2 linked regions of the Halorhodospira halochloris genome follow. The protein of the gene in region 1 interacts with the protein of each later gene in a pairwise test. Links are inferred from orthologs where the notes say so. Each region holds a gene or a part of one and is shown in the gene's direction. Other genes may lie near its edges.

Region 1 (9,548 bases):
TTGACTCAACCGCTCGGTGAGCCAACTGCGGGATCGGTCTTCCGTAACCCGCCGGGAGACTCCGCCGGGCGCTTGATTGAAGCGGCGGGCTGTAAGGGGGCCAGCGTTGGCAGGGCAAGGGTCTCTGAGCGCCACGCTAACTTCATAGTTAACGAAGGCGGCAAAGCAGCGGATATCGAGGCGCTAATGGCTTGGGTCCGAGACAAGGTGGCGAGCGAGTTTGGCGTCTACCTTGAGCCCGAGGTGCATGTCGTCGGGGAGGCAACCTGATGAGCGGATTGAAGCTGCCATGCCCGGCGGATGTCGGCCCTGTAGCTGTGTTGATGGGTGGTGATTCCGCCGAACGGGAGATATCACTGCAAAGTGGTAAAGCAGTTCTCGCGGCGTTGCAGCGCCAGGGGTTTGCTGCCCAAGGCTTTGATCCGCGCGATGAGCAGATAGAAGCACTGCGCGATTACTCGTGCGCCTTCATAGTGTTGCATGGCCGGGGTGGAGAAGACGGTGTCATCCAGGGAGCCCTAGAGAGCCTTGGTGTGCCGTACACCGGCAGCGGTCTGCTCGGTTCTGCTTTGGCTATGGATAAATGGCGCTGCAAGCGGTTATGGCAGGGCTGCGCTCTGCCCAGCCCTGCGGGGCAGCTTATGGCAAGTGCTGATCAGCCTTGTCACATAGACTTGCCGGTAATAGTAAAGCCAGCCCATGAGGGGTCGAGCATCGGCATGACCAAGGTTGTCGATATCAATCAGCTCGCTCCGGCGTGGCATGAGGCGGCTAAGTACGATCAGCAGGTCCTTGTCGAGCAGTGGATCAATGGTACTGAATACACCGTCGCCCTACTCGGCGATAGGGCGCTGCCGTCGATCAGGCTGGAGACTTCACATGAGTTCTTCGATTTTACCGCCAAATACGAAGATCCAACCACCGGCCACTTTTGTCCCAGTGGGCTAGATGAAGAGGCCGAGCATGAGTTGGGCGAGATGTGCCAGAAAGCATTTGCAGCACTCGGTTGTAATGGCTGGGGTAGGGTCGACGTCTTGCGTGATGATGACGGTAAGTGGTGGTTGCTTGAGGTTAATACCATTCCAGGAATGACCGATCACTCTCTAGTTCCGATTGCTGCCGCTCAGGCGGGTATCGGTTTTGATGAGTTGGTGGTGGCCATCCTCGGGGAGGCCTTATGAGTTCAGGTGCTGATTGGACGGATTTGCTCGGTAAACAGAAGCAGCAGCGTAAGTCCCACTCTCGGGGGCAGTCGCGCAAGCGTGTACCTGCTGGTCAGTCGGCAGAGCGAGAGGGCGGTCCGGCAGGATTTTTTGGCGTTGGCAGTGGTTGGTTGGGGCCCATATTTTTGGCTGTCTTGCTGATTGCTGGTGTATATGCGGTGGCCTGGATGATTAACGAGGGCAGAATTTTACCGCTGGAGAGGGTCGCTATGGCCGAAGCCCCGGAGAAGGTTACTGGCGAGCAGTTGCGTGGCTCACTGGCGGGCCGCTTGCATCCAAGTCTGCTGGGTGTCGACACGGTAGCTATTCGTGACTCCCTGGAGCGTCTGCCCTGGGTTGAAGAGGCGCAGGTAAGGCGCGACTGGCCGGCCACCTTAAAGCTTCATATCCAAGAGCGCCAAGCCTTGGGTATTTGGAATGAGCAGGCTCTGCTCGATTACTCCGGCGCGGTTTTTAGTCCTGCTGAAGAGACCTATCCGGAGCAATTGCCACGCTTAACCGGTCCTGAGAGCAGGGCCCAGGATGTAGCCAGGAACTTCAAGGATATGCGGCCGCTGTTTGAAGAACATGGCATGGATCTGCAAGCGTTGAGCCTTTCTGCGCGAGGGGCGTGGGCGGCTCATCTCGATGACGGGGTTAAGGTTGCCCTGGGCAGGCAGGAGCCGATGCAAAGGGCGTCACGTTTTGTAGCCGTTGTGCCAGAGCTTCAGGCACGCAAAGACGGGCGCATGAAGCGGGTGGACTTGCGCTATCCCAATGGTTTTGCGGTGGCCTGGGCCGCTGCGGAAGAATCAGACTGAGCTCGGAGCTAAACATGGTCAGGAAAACAGAAGACAACCTCCTGGTAGGGCTCGATATAGGCACTTCAAAAGTAGTAGCCATAGTCGGTGAGACAAAAGATGATGGCTCTATTGAGGTGATAGGCGTGGGGAGCCACCCATCGCATGGCCTGAAAAAGGGGGTAGTAGTAAATATAGACTCCACTGTGCAATCAATTCAGCGTGCAGTGGAAGAGGCAGAGCTGATGGCTGGGTGTGAGATCCATTCGGTCTTCGTGGGCATCTCCGGTAGCCATATTCGTAGCCTCAACTCGCACGGCATGGTGGCAATACGTGATAAGGAAGTTCGTCACGCTGATCTGGAGCGTGTTCTTGATGGCGCTAAGGCGGTGGCCATACCGGCAGATCAGCAGATTATCCACGTTATCCCGCAGGAATTTGTCATCGACAGTCAGGAGGGGATCCGTGAGCCGCTCGGTATGTCCGGTGTCCGCCTGGAGGCGCGCGTTCACATGGTTACTGGCGCGGTTTCAGCTGCTGAGAATATCACCAAGTGTGTGCATCGCTGTGCGCTGGAGGTGGACGACATAGTCTTGCAACAGTTAGCGGCTAGCCACGCGGTGCTAAGTGACGATGAGAAGGAGCTAGGTGTTTGCCTGGTAGATATCGGCGGCGGTACGACCGATATCGCTATCTTTACTGGCGGAGCTATCCGCCACACTGCGGTTATCCCTATAGCGGGCCATCAGGTTACCAACGACATAGCGGTGGCGCTGCGGACTCCTACCCATCATGCCGAGGATATCAAGGTCAAATACGCCTGCGCGCTGTCCCAGCTCGCCAACCCGGAAGAGAGCATCGAGGTGCCTTCCGTCGGCGATCGGCCACCGCGGCGTTTATCGCGGCAATCTTTGGCCTCGGTAGTAGAGCCGCGCTACGAAGAGCTGCTAGCCCTCGTGCAGGCGGAACTGCGCAAGAGCGGCTTCGAAGACCTGATCCCTGCGGGCATAGTGCTGACCGGTGGCAGTTCGAAAATGGAAGGGGTAAGCGATTTGGCCGAAGAGGTCTTCCATTTGCCGGTACGTATCGGCGTGCCCAAGCATGTAACCGGTCTCTCCGACGTGGTGCGCAACCCCGTTTACTCAACAGGAGTGGGGTTACTTGCGTTCGGGGCGCGTAATCGCGGGTCAGAGATATCCCAGCTATTTTCCAGCGAGGCAACAGGCAGTGCGTTATGGGGTCGGATGAAGAGCTGGTTTAAAGGCAATTTATAGCGGGCAGCCAAGAACAGACATATTGAAATTTGAAAAATTCTATATATACGTTAAGATTGAGGAGAAGCAACCATGTTTGAACTGATGGATACAGAGAATCAAAATGCGGTAATCAAGGTCATAGGCGTAGGTGGTGGCGGCGGCAACGCTGTTCAGCACATGGTCACGGCGGATATCAGTGGAGTCGATTTCATCTACGCCAATACCGATGCCCAAGCCCTTGCCAACACCTCGGCGGGTTCAACCGTGCAGCTCGGTTCGGGGATAACCAAGGGGTTAGGAGCAGGTGCCGATCCGCAGACTGGCCGAGATGCGGCAGAAGAGTCGCGTGGCCGTATCCAGGAGGTAATGCAAGGGGGTGATATGGTCTTTATTACCGCCGGAATGGGTGGCGGTACTGGCACAGGGGCCGCTCCGGTAGTGGCCGAAGTGGCTCGCGAAATGGGCGTTTTGGCAGTGGCTGTGGTGACCAAGCCGTTCCCCTTTGAGGGCGGTAAACGCATGAGCATTGCCGAGGAGGGCATCAAAGAGCTGGAGCAGAATGTCGACTCACTTATAACCATTCCGAATGAGCGCCTGCTGCCGGTATTGGGTAAAAATCTGACCCTGCTGGATGCCTTCAAGTCGGCCAATGATGTGCTACTTGGTGCGGTTAGGGGGATTGCTGAGCTAATAACCCGGCCCGGCCTCATTAATGTTGACTTCGCCGACGTGCGCACAGTAATGACCCAGATGGGTATGGCGGTAATGGGCAACGGTGTGGCCTCGGGTGAAGGCCGTGCACGAGAAGCGGCGGATCGGGCCATCGCTTGTCCGCTCTTGGAAGACTTCAACCTAGCCGGCGCCAACGGCATTCTGGTCAATGTAACCGGCGGCTATAACCTCTCGATCGGCGAATTTGATGAGGTCGGTAATGCCGTACGGGAATATGCTGCAGATGAGGCAACGGTTGTTGTCGGTGCTGTGATCGACCCCGAACTCGAAAACGAGCTGCGGGTAACGGTCGTCGCGACCGGCCTCGGCAGTGTGCCGCGGACGGTTGCCGAACCGGCGGCGAGGGATGCGTCCTCTACTCGTAAGCCGAGTGGTGAGGTTGATTACGCTCAGCTTGACCGCCCAACCGTCATAAGGCAGAAGGCTGCCAATGAAAAAGGAACCGACGCTGATCCCGAAAGCGATATGGAATATCTTGATATTCCAGCATTTTTGCGTCGCCAAGCGGATTGAGAGAAGAAAATTGTGCAATGCAGTATACATTTGAGGTAATTTTACACTAAAATTACAAAGCCTCTTGCCGATAAGCATAATGAGGCGGGTTCCGCCCGGTAAATCCGGACGGGGCTAGTTGCCCCGCTAGCGGCGGGGCTGATCTTGCAACATGAGCGGGGGGCCTAGCAGGCATGATGCGACAACGTACACTCAAAAACAGCATACGTGCGACCGGTGTGGGACTGCATACAGGTGAGAAAGTTTATCTCGTCCTGCGTCCGGCGCCGGCCAATACGGGCATAGTGTTTCGCCGCACCGACCTCGACTTTGAGGTGAGGGCGACTGCAGCAGCAGTGGGTGATACACGGTTGTCGACATGCCTGGTCCAGGACGGGGTAAGGATCGCCACCGTCGAGCACCTGCTCTCCGCACTCGCCGGCTTAGGCATCGATAACTGCTATGTCGATCTCTCCGCTGCGGAAGTGCCTATCATGGACGGCAGCGCGGCTCCTTTCGTCTTCCTGATCCGTTCAGCAGGGTTGAAGGAGCAGGATGCCCCTAAGCGTTTCGTGCGCATCCTCGAGCCTGTGCAGGTGGTGGATGGCGATAAGTGGGTCGCCTTCGAGCCCTTTGAGGGCTTTAAGGTCAGTTTCACTATCGACTTCGACCACCCGGTCTTCCTCAGGGAGTTTGCTCGGGCGGTAGTCGATTTCTCTTCAACATCCTTCGTCAAAGAGGTTAGCAGGGCACGGACCTTTGGTTTCATGAAGGAGATCGAGGCACTGCGTGCCTCACGTCTGGCCCTGGGCGGTAGTCTTGATAACGCCATAGTGGTTGATGAATATCGAGTGCTCAACGAGGACGGTTTGCGCTATCGCGATGAATTCGTCAAGCACAAGATCCTCGATGCGATAGGCGACCTCTACCTCCTTGGCAGCAGCCTAATCGGTTCTTTCCACGGCCACAAATCCGGGCATGCTCTCAACAATCGCTTGCTGCGCAAGCTGCTGGAAAATCAGCACGCCTGGGAAGAGATCACCTTTGAGGATGTCTCAGAACTGCCAATAGCCTACGATAAGCCGCTCCTCGCCTGAGATGGGGCGGTGCAAGAGCTTTGCTAGCCGAGTATTTCCTGCCTATCCTGGTTAGCACTGCTCATGGAGCCTTGCGGTGCCCGGCGCGCAGCGGGTAAGCTGACGGCTTTTGAGTCAAGCAAGGATCCATGTTCAAAATCCAGCCTCAAGCGTTTCTATTCGACCTAGATGGGACGCTAGTAGATAGCGCCCCAGACTTGTGTTTTGCAGTCAATTCTATGCTCCGTGAGCGCGGCTCCGATCCTGTTGAGTTGGCTGCGCTGCGCAACTGGGTCGGCAATGGTGCTAGACGCCTGATAGCGCGTGCGCTGACCGCAACGATGGATGATGACCCCCCGGCCCAGGAGTGGGACTCTGCCCTGGAGCGCTTCTATGAGCTTTATGCTGAGCGTCTCTATGTTGATAGTCAGCCCTACCCAGGGGCCATAGAGGCGGTTCGGGCGTTACATGGCATGGGCGTGGCAGTAGCGGTGGTGACCAACAAGCCGTACCGTTTCGCCCAGCCTATCATTGAGCATATGGGCTTAGGCCAAGCGATCAAGGTAGTTGTCGGAGGTGATTGCGCCCCAGCCCGCAAGCCTGATCCGCAACCTCTCCATCTGGCTGCAAGCAGGTTAGGCGTAGACATCGACCAAACGGTTATGGTCGGTGATTCGGCCACTGATGTGGCTGCAGCACGCGCGGCGGGTGTGCCAGTGATTTGTGTTTCCTACGGCTATCGGCGCGGGATTGCAGTAGAGCAGCTCGGTGCGGATATGGTGCTGGATAACCTGCGCGAGTTGCCGGAACTGATGCGGGAGGCGGTCTGAGGAGATGAAAGAGAACGAATTTAATAGCCTGGCCGAGGCGGGCTACACTCGCATACCGCTGATTCGGGAAGTACTAGCTGATTTCGAGACGCCATTATCAACCTATTTGAAGCTGGCTAGCGGTCCGCGTTCATTCCTGCTCGAGTCTGTCGAGGGGGGAGAGAAATGGGGGCGCTATTCGATAATTGGCCTGCCTGCTCGTAACGAAGTTTGTGTCTATGGCCGCCAAATCGAGTTGCGCCGTGATGGTGAGCTTATTGAGCAAACCGAGGCAGCCGATCCGCTCGCCTGGATCGAGGAATTACAGTATCGGCATCGTGCCGCTCCGCCCTCCGGATTTCCGCAAATGCCCCGCTTCCTTGGCGGGTTGGTGGGTTACTTTGGTTACGATACGGTTCGCTATGTCGAGCCGCGGCTAGCCAACTCGCAGCCCCCTGATGAGCTGGGTCTACCGGATATATACCTGGTTGAGGCCGATGAGGTGGTCGTATTCGACAACCTTGCTGGACGCCTCTATCTGGTCGTACATTGCGATCCCCGCCAAGAGGCTGCGTACGAGTCAGCACTTGGGCGCCTTGAGGAGTTATCCCACCAGCTTGATAAGCCGCTCCCGCGCCAGCGCAAACAGGCTCAAGGCCATGGCGGCACGACACGCAGCGAAGCGCAGTCGAATTTTACTGAGCTCGGTTACGAACAGGCGGTCGAGAAGATTCGCGACTATATTGCCGCTGGTGATGTGATGCAGGTAGTGCCCTCGCAGCGTATCTCCAAACCCTTTCACGCCGAGCCGCTAGATCTTTACCGTGCCCTGCGCTGCACCAATCCATCGCCTTATATGTATTTTCTCGATTGCGGCAATTTTCAGATTGTCGGCTCATCCCCGGAGATATTAGTGCGCCTGGAAGAGGGTGAAGTCACGGTCCGGCCCATCGCCGGTACCCGCAAGCGGGGGGCGACCGAGCAGCGCGACCGTGAACTCGAGGAGGAACTGGTCTCCGACCCTAAAGAGATAGCCGAGCACGTAATGCTTATCGACCTAGGGCGTAATGATGTTGGCCGTGTTGCCGAAACCGGGACCGTACGCCTGACCGAACGGATGGTGGTGGAGCGTTACTCGCAGGTTATGCATATCGTATCCAATGTTGTCGGCCGGTTACGACCTGGGCTGGGGGCGATGGATGTCCTGCGCGCCACCTTCCCGGCTGGCACTGTCAGCGGGGCGCCCAAGATTCGGGCCATGGAGATCATCGACGAGGTCGAGCCGGCCAAGCGCGGGGTCTATGCTGGTGCAGTGGGTTATCTCTCCTGGTCGGGCAACATGGACACTGCAATTGCCATTCGTACTGCGCTAGTCAAGGATGAGCGCGTATATGTTCAGGCCGGCGGTGGGGTGGTAATCGACTCCCTCGCCGAACTCGAATGGAAGGAGACCCTGAACAAAGGTAGGGCGCTGATGCGGGCCGTTGAAATGGCCGAGGAAGGTCTATGATCCTGATGATAGACAATTACGACTCGTTCACCTGGAACTTGGTGCAGTATCTAGGTGAGTTAGGGGCACGGGTCGAGGTGGTGCGTAACGATGAAGTCAATGTTAGCGAGGTTCGTCGTCTGCGCCCGGAGCGCATAGTAATATCACCCGGGCCTTGCACCCCTAACGAGGCCGGCGTCTCGCTGGAGCTGGTTCACGAGATGGCCGCCGAGGTGCCGATCTTGGGGGTTTGTCTCGGCCATCAAACCATTGGCCAGGTCTTCGGCGGTAAGGTAGTGCGAGCCCGCCAGGTAATGCACGGCAAGACCTCACCGGTGCGTCACCGCGGTCAAGGAGTCTTTCGCGGGCTGCCTGAGCCATTGGAAGCGACACGCTACCACTCCTTGGTGGTGGAGCGTGATACGCTGCCGGAAGTACTAGAGGTGACGGCCTGGACCGAAGGCCCTCAAGGTTCGATAGACGAGATTATGGGCGTGCGCCATCGCGAGCTGCCGGTCGAAGGCGTGCAGTTCCATCCTGAGTCGATATTGACCGCTAATGGCCATGAGCTACTGGCCAACTTCCTCAACAAAGGGTTCTAGCTATGGACATGCAATCCGCTATTCGCCGCGTAACCGAAAGGCAGGATCTGAGCAGTGCCGAGATGACAGAGGTAATGGGCACTATCATGAGCGGCGGGGCAACGCCGGCACAGATCGGCGGCTTTCTCATCGGCTTGCGCATGAAGGGTGAGACCGTAGCCGAGATAGCTGCGGCGGCGGCGGTTATGCGCGAGCTTGCCGAGCGAGTAGAGGTTGGTTTAGAGGGCGTTCTCGATACATGCGGGACCGGCGGTGATGCTAGCGGTACCTTGAATGTGTCGACTGCCGCTGCCTTTGTCGCCGCGGCGGCGGGTGTGCCGGTTGCCAAGCACGGCAATCGTTCGGTCTCCGGGCGCAGCGGCAGCGCCGATGTTCTCGAGGCGGCCGGAGCCAGCCTGGATCTCGATTGTGCTGCCCTGTCACGCTGCATTGAGCAGGTCGGCGTGGCCTTTATGTTCGCCCCTCTCCACCACGGGGCGATGAAGCACGCTGTGGGGCCGCGCCGGGAGATGGGGGTCAGAACCCTGTTTAACGTCCTCGGGCCACTGACCAATCCGGCCGGTGCGCGGCGTCAGCTGCTCGGCGTCTATGCCCCGCAGTGGGTGCGACCGATTGCCGAAGTGCTGCGTGAGCTGGGCAGTGAAAGGGTCTTGGTGGTTCATGCAGAAGATGGCTTGGATGAGCTGAGCATAGCCTCGCCGAGTCTTGTTGCCGAGCTCGTCGACGGCGATATTCGTGAATATAAGATTACCCCGCAAGAGCTGGGGATACGTGAGGCTCCGCTCAGTGAAGTCCAGGTTGCCGGCGCCGAGGATAGTCTGCGGCTAATCACCTCCGCCTTCTCAGGTGAGAGTAGCGCGGCAGCTGAACTAATCGCCCTAAATTCAGGTGCAGCCATATATGCCGCCGGGGGAGTCGACAGTTTGCAGGCTGGGGTTGATCACGCCAAAGATCTGATGGGTTCTGGTGCGGCTGCCGCAAAACTGCACAGCTTTGTGGAAAAAACCCGGGAGTTGGCTGGATGAGTGATGAGTTGTCGGCAACGCCGGATATCCTGCGGCGGATTCTGCGCCGTAAGGCCGAGGAAGTA
Region 2 (6,827 bases), 1.2 Mb from region 1 along the record:
GATGATGGCAGTTTTGGCCGTGCCGCGGTTCCCTCTGGTGCTTCGACCGGTAGCCGTGAGGCGGTGGAGCTGCGTGATGGTGAGGGGCGCTATGCCGGCAAGGGGGTCGGCCGTGCTGCTGATCATGTAACTACCAGCATAAACAAAGCGTTACGGGGTCATGACGCCAATGATCAGCAGGGTCTTGACCAGCTTATGATTGAGCTTGATGGCACCCCTAACAAGAGCAATTTGGGGGCTAACGCCATCCTTGCAGCATCTATGGCAGTTGCCCGAGCTGCTGCAAATAGTCGCGGGATTTTACTGTTTCGCCATCTGCATGAGCAAGGTGTCGAGCCCAAATTACCCGCCCCTATGATGAACATCCTCAACGGCGGTGAGCACGCCGACAATAATGTCGATATCCAAGAATTCATGATCATGCCGCTCGGCTTTGAGCGCTTCAGTGAGGCCCTGCGCTGTGGCGCAGAGATTTTCCATGCCTTGAAGAAGGTTCTCGGTGATCGTGGCCTGGCTACTAGTGTGGGTGATGAAGGCGGCTTTGCCCCCAATCTCGATTCTAATCAGGCGGCGCTAGAAGTGGTAATGGAGGCGATCGACCGAGCTGGGTATCGCGCCGGCGATGATGTGGTGTTGGCGTTAGATGTTGCAAGCTCTGAGATCTATGATAGCGGCGTCTATCGCCTTGCCTCCGAGCAGCGTGATTTCGATGCAGCTGGGTTTGCCGACTATCTGGCTGATTTAGTCGACAGATTCCCCATAGTATCGATCGAGGACGGCATGGATGAGTCTGACTGGGACGGTTGGAAGTTGCTTACTGAGCGTCTCGGCAATAAGGTTCAATTGGTTGGTGACGATCTGTTTGTTACTAATCCAAAGATTCTGCAGAAAGGGATAGATTTAGGTATAGCCAATTCGATCCTCATCAAGCTCAATCAGATTGGCACCGTAACCGAAACCCTTGAAGCGATCCGCATTGCGGATAACGCCGGCTATACCTCTGTTGTTTCTCACCGTTCAGGCGAAACCGAGGATGTTACTATTGCCGATCTGGCGGTAGCTACCCGTGCTACGCAGATTAAAACCGGTTCATTGAGCCGCTCCGACAGGGTGGCAAAGTACAATCAATTGCTGCGCATAGAGGAAGAGCTTGCGTGCGATGCCTGCTACCTTGGTCGTGAGGCGTTAAAGCCGCGCGGCTAAAGTTAGCTTCGGCGGGGAGGATGTGTTGCGCTGGGTTATAGGCGCTCTGGCGTTGTTGTTAGCATTGCTGCAATTTCAGCTATGGTTCGGTCCGGGGAGCGTGCCAACCCTAATCGAATTGCATAGTAGCCTGGATGAGCAACGTCAGGCAAATGAGCGAGCTCAGGCACGCAACGACGCCTTGGCCGCGGAGGTAGAAGATCTGAAAGAGGGTCTTGATGCCTTGGAGGAGCGCGCCCGTTACCAGCTTGGCATGATCCGTGAGGATGAAACTTTTTATCAGGTGATCGAGGAAGATTGACTTGAGATTGTGGGCGGTTATTCCGGCAGCCGGTGTGGGGCGGCGTATGGGCGGCGGTCAACCTAAGCAGTATCGAGAACTGCTAGGTAGGCCTGTGATTGAGTGGGTTATCGAACGGCTATTAGGCCACAGCAGGGTTGCGGGAGCGGTGGTTGCTGTAGCTGCGCACGACCCTTATTGGGATAGGCTTGATTTCGCCACTACAAAGCCCGTAAAGCGCGTTGACGGGGGAGCAGAAAGGCAGGATTCAGTACTGGCTGCCCTAGATCATGTGGTCGAGCTAGGTGGAGATGATGACTGGGCGCTGGTGCATGATGCAGTCAGGCCGTGTCTGAGTGAAGAAGAGCTCGACCGGCTGATCAGCTTGGGCACCAGTAATGACCATGGCGCTCTGTTAGCCAAACCGGTGGCAGATACACTCAAGCGCAGTGAAGGGTCGCAGGTTGCGGCGACTGTACCGCGAGACTCCCTATGGCAGGCCCAGACTCCGCAGCTGTTCCCTGTGGTTTTGCTGCGTGAGGGCCTTGGTGATGCCCGTAGTGCTGGTGTACGCGTCACTGATGAAGCGCAGGCAGTTGAACGCCTGGGAGGTAAGCCTCTGTTGGTTCCTGGGGATCCTGCCAACCTCAAGATAACCCAACCGGAGGATTTCGATCTCGCTGCAGCGATACTTAAATCGCGGCGCGATTCCCACGGGGAAGAATTATAGATATGCGAATTGGTCAAGGATTTGATGTCCACAGCTTTAGCGCCGCTGGCGAGGGGTTTACCCTGGGTGGGGTATGGATCCCCTATGAGCGCTCTCTAGAGGCCCACTCCGATGGTGATGTTCTGCTGCATGCGGTTACCGATGCCCTCTTGGGTGCGGTGGGCTTAGGTGATATAGGGCATCACTTTCCTGATGATGATCCGCGCTGGAAGGGTGCCGATAGCAGTGAGCTACTAGCCAGTACCGTGATGACAGCGCGGGAAGCCGGTTGGCAGCCGGTCAATGTTGATGCAACTGTTATCGCCCAAGCACCAAAATTGGCCTGCTACATTAGCGAGATGCGCCAGAGGACTGCTAAAACCCTGGAGTTACCTGCCGAGGTGGTCAATATCAAGGCAACTACCAGTGAGAGGCTGGGTTTTACCGGTCGCGGTGAGGGTATAGCCGCTCTGGCTGTGATCCTGATGGAGCCAGCTATCAAGGCTCAGCGGTGATACCGGCGTATCCTCCTCTGCCTGGTACGGCAACAGCCCGCACCTATCCGGAAGATTTCATCGTCACCGAGGTCCTGGGGTTCACCCCCTCAGGCGACGGCGAGCATCACCTGCTGCAGCTGCGCAAGCGTGGCTGGACCACAGAGGCGGTTGCTGGCTTGCTGGCTAGGCATTTTGGCCTCGCGCGTTCTGCTGTCTCCTACGCTGGCCGCAAGGATCGCCATGCCGAGACTACGCAATGGTTTAGCCTTCATGCCCCGGGGGATAAGCGGTCAGTCGAGCCGGGCCAGATCGCCGAGGGGGTGGAGGTCATCGCTGCTACTCGTAATGATCGAAAATTACGGATAGGCTCATTGCGAGCCAACAAATTTGTCATCACTTTGCGCAGTGTGGAAGCCCCTCGCGGTGAAATTGACAAGCGTCTGGTGACCTTGGCCCACCATGGTATGCCTAACTACTTTGGCGAGCAGCGTTTTGGCCGCGATGGCGATAATTTTGAGCAGGCCTGTGCTTGGTTGTTGGGCGAGAAGAGGGTACGTAACAGGTCAATGCGCAGTACTCTGCTCTCTGCGGCACGAGCTGAATTGTTCAATAGGGTCTTGGCCGAACGGGTCGGGGAGGGCAGCTGGGATAGGGTGTTGTCTGGTGAGCGGGCGATGCTTGACGCTAGCCATAGCCATTTTGCTGTCGTTGAAGCGGATAAATACCTTGCCAGTCGGGCGCGGCACGGGTTGGTGCATCCCACCGGGCCCCTGCCAGGACAGCACAGAGATGCCCCTGAGGGTGTTGTGGGGCAGTTGGAGGAACGAGTGCTAGCGCCAGCAGCGGAGCTCATAGCGGCCCTGGAGCGCCAAGGGCTAAAGGCGCAACGTCGCGCCTTAAGGGTAATGCCGCGCAATTTGAGGTGGCAATGGCGAACTCCAGACAGGCTAGAGGTATCTTTCCAGTTGCCTGCCGGATCTTATGCTAGCATTTTGGTCCGAGAAATTGTCCGCACCCGGACCTGACTAGCTAAGCGCAATGGCCCTAGGGCTGCTTTCTGAGCAGCACATATACTGCACCTGTGCCGCCATCAAAAGAGGGCGCCGAGGAGAACGCCAGGATATCATCACGTTGACGCAGCCACCTATCTACTGCGGCCTTGAGTACCGGCACCCCGTGGCGAGAGCCGCGGCCTTTACCGTGGACGATCCTGACGCAGCTGATGTCGCGTTGTTTGCAGGAGTTCAGGAAAGATTTCAGTTCTGAGCTGGCATTTCTCAAAGTGCTGCCGTGCAGGTCCAAGTGTGCCTTCGGCTTGAACTGGCCGCGGCGTAGCCTTTGCATTACCCGCCGTTGAACTCCGGGGCGGCAATAGCTTATCTCGTCGCCGACCTCAATACCGGCCCAATCGGTAGGTGAATTGAGTAACTCATCAATCACTTGCTGTTCGTCGGCCTCTAGCTGTAATGGGCGCGGGGCCGGAGGGCGTTTCCGAGTGTCTGCTAGATCGCTATGGAGCGGGCGGGCGTCAGCGACTGCCTGCCGGAACAGGTCCATCTGTTCGTCGTCATCTGGCAACTCGGGGTCTTCGGCTTGCTGCGAATCGTCCATGGCTAACATCTGCGCTGCATGACCGCGGGAACAACCAGTATACTAGCAGCGAACAAGCGAGAATTTACAGGAGACAAGAGGGCGCCTCTAACAATTTGTTGAGCTTCGTAGAATTGCCGCCGGGGAGTCATGGTGCTCTGGGGGGCGGCTGGAAAGCATCCGGTTAAGAGTTGCTGGAGATGGCTCTAGAGTAGGAGTGGCGGGGCTCACAGCGGTTGTTTCAAGAAGCGCCTAGCAGAGCTATGTATATATTGATAAGCAATGATGACGGTTATCAGGCTGAGGGCATACTTGCGCTTGCTGCTCGGCTTGGCAGCGTGGCGCGGGTTACTGTAATTGCCCCTGAACGGGATCGCAGTGGAGCCAGTAACTCTTTAACCCTGGAGGATCCGATTCGGGTCAGCCAGGTTGAGGCAGATCGCTATCGGGTACAGGGAACGCCGACAGATTGTGTCCACGTAGCACTGACGGGGTTCTTGGAGCAGGATCCGGATATGGTCTTTTCGGGCATCAACGCTGGGGCCAACCTTGGCGATGATGTGCTCTATAGTGGCACAGTCGCCGCTGCCATGGAGGGCCGTTATCTTGGCCTGCCGGCTGTGGCGATCTCGCTTGCCGGAGGCCCGCGGCCTATCTATTTTGATTCTGCAGCGCGAGTAGCGCTAAAGTTACTTGAGCAGATTCAGGATGATCCATTGCCGGTTGATACTATCCTCAATGTCAATGTGCCTGACCTGCCCTGGGATGAGATTCAGGGACTGCACGCTACTCGTCTCGGCTCCCGTCACCGGGCCGAGGCGGTTATCAAAGAGCATGATCCGCGCGGTAGGCCGATATACTGGATAGGACCGCCCGGCTCAGAGCAGGATTCCGGTCCCGGGACAGACTTTTACGCTGTGCGTAACGGCTATGTATCGGTAACCCCGATACAAGTAGATCTCACCCGTTACTCGGCCCTGGAGCAGGTCAGCGGATGGCTAGCGGGGATAAAAGTATGATCGGACGCGCTCGGGGTGGTTCAGAGGGTGTTGGCATGACCTCACGGCGGACCCGTGAGCGTTTGGTTGAGGCTATTGCTGCGCAAGGGGTCAATGATGCGCGTGTACTTGATGCGCTACGCGAGGTGCCGCGCCATCTTTTCATCGATGAGGCGTTGCAGAGTAGGGCGTACGATAACACCCCTTTGCCGATAGGGCATGGCCAGACCATATCGCAGCCCTGGGTGGTGGCGCGCATGAGCGAGTTGCTGCTCGAGCCAGGAGTGCCAGAAAGGGTGCTTGAGATCGGTACTGGGTCAGGTTATCAAGCTGCGATACTCGCCCATTTGGTGCCGCAAGTCTATACCGTAGAGCGTATTGGAGCCCTGGTTCCGCAGGCGCGCCAGCGTTTACGCCAGGCCCGTCTGTACAATGTGCATATACGCCATGGCGATGGCTATCAGGGCTGGCCAGAATACTCCCCCTACGACGGCATCATCTTAACTGCCGCACCCCATTCTATCCCTGAGCCGTTACTCGATCAGTTAGCTGTAGGTGGGCGAATGGTTGCACCTATTGGCGGCGCTGGTTACCAGGAGTTGTTGGTTATCGATAAGACCGCCGAGGGGATAGAACAACACCGTGCTGCCGGGGTGACCTTTGTGCCGATGGTGCATGGGCGCGGGTAGATTTGCTGTCTCTTTAAAGAACCTCCGCAAACTCCCAGGGGCCATTTAGTTGCCCCGGTATGGAGGACGCCGTAAATCCATCCCTGGAGGCTTCATGGCGCCATCCTTGGCGCCAAGACCTCCATACCGGGGCAACTAAATGGCCCCTGGGAGTTTTTAGAGATACACCTTAGAGAGCAAGGTACCGCCTGAACCAAATCCATTAGCGCCATGTTAGGTCAGCCATAGAGGAGGACGCTGTGGCTGTGGGTCCCCCTCGACCCGCTGTGCCATGTCCAATCCTGCTGTGGAGGTCTTGGCGCCAGGGATGGCGCCATGAAGCCTCCAGGGATGGATGCACGGCGTCCTCCACAGCAGGTTGGTATGGCACAGCGGTCGGGGCGTGGCTACATCTCGCGCTGGTCTTAAAACAGCAAAAATTAACGCGGCAGGTTAGTCTTCCCTTGCAACCACTTATCGACGGCGTGGGCGCATTGGCGACCTTCGCGGATAGCCCAGACGACTAGCGATTGGCCGCGACGCATATCGCCGGCGGCGAAGACCCCTTCAACATTGGTCTTGTAAGCCTCCTCGCCTTCAGTCGCGCCACTGACGTTGCCACGCTCATCAAACTGCAGACCTGCCTTCTCCTCCAATTCGGCAAGCATGCCGGCTCGCACGGGGTGGACAAAGCCCATAGCGAGGAAGACAAGATCAGCCGGCATCTCGGCTTCAGTTCCTGGTACTTCGCTCATTTGCCAGTTGCCTTGTTCATCCTTGTGCCACTCAACCTTGGCATAGCGGATGGCCCGCACATTACCACTCTCGTCACCAACAAACTCCTTGGTCAGGAAGTTCCACATCCGCTCACATCCTTCCTGG

The links.
Region 2: the proteins of HH1059_RS09100 (region 1) and ftsB interact in binary tests that used the Escherichia coli proteins (3 or more experiments, as listed by UniProt). The link is inferred for Halorhodospira halochloris from one-to-one orthologs.

What each region holds. Positions count from the first base shown.
Region 1 is NZ_AP017372.2:1,984,038-1,993,585, reverse strand. Bases 101-3,100 are described here. They hold HH1059_RS09100 (cell division protein FtsQ/DivIB), read left to right. Parts: upstream 101-1,177; coding sequence 1,178-2,023; downstream 2,024-3,100. Other genes in these bases: ftsA (cell division protein FtsA), read left to right, coding at 2,038-3,100; HH1059_RS09105 (D-alanine--D-alanine ligase), read left to right, coding at 270-1,181; murB (UDP-N-acetylmuramate dehydrogenase), read left to right, coding at 101-270. Outside these bases: more of murB, read left to right, coding at 1-100; more of ftsA, read left to right, coding at 3,101-3,276; cell division protein FtsZ, read left to right, coding at 3,349-4,503; lpxC (UDP-3-O-acyl-N-acetylglucosamine deacetylase), read left to right, coding at 4,677-5,579; HH1059_RS09080 (phosphoglycolate phosphatase), read left to right, coding at 5,708-6,388; trpE (anthranilate synthase component I), read left to right, coding at 6,393-7,877; HH1059_RS09070 (anthranilate synthase component II), read left to right, coding at 7,874-8,458; trpD (anthranilate phosphoribosyltransferase), read left to right, coding at 8,461-9,483; indole-3-glycerol phosphate synthase TrpC, read left to right, coding at 9,480-9,548. UniProt on the Escherichia coli protein: Essential cell division protein. May link together the upstream cell division proteins, which are predominantly cytoplasmic, with the downstream cell division proteins, which are predominantly periplasmic. May control correct divisome assembly.
Region 2 is NZ_AP017372.2:825,368-832,194, forward strand. The notes cover bases 38-2,866. They hold ftsB (cell division protein FtsB), read left to right. Parts: upstream 38-1,228; coding sequence 1,229-1,504; downstream 1,505-2,866. Other genes in these bases: eno (phosphopyruvate hydratase), read left to right, coding at 38-1,203; ispD (2-C-methyl-D-erythritol 4-phosphate cytidylyltransferase), read left to right, coding at 1,506-2,213; ispF (2-C-methyl-D-erythritol 2,4-cyclodiphosphate synthase), read left to right, coding at 2,207-2,707; truD (tRNA pseudouridine(13) synthase TruD), read left to right, coding at 2,704-2,866. Outside these bases: more of eno, read left to right, coding at 1-37; more of truD, read left to right, coding at 2,867-3,714; HH1059_RS03960 (Smr/MutS family protein), read right to left, coding at 3,734-4,300; 5'/3'-nucleotidase SurE, read left to right, coding at 4,543-5,298; HH1059_RS03970 (protein-L-isoaspartate(D-aspartate) O-methyltransferase), read left to right, coding at 5,295-5,966; HH1059_RS03975 (glutamate synthase subunit beta), read right to left, coding at 6,386-6,827. UniProt on the Escherichia coli protein: Essential cell division protein. May link together the upstream cell division proteins, which are predominantly cytoplasmic, with the downstream cell division proteins, which are predominantly periplasmic.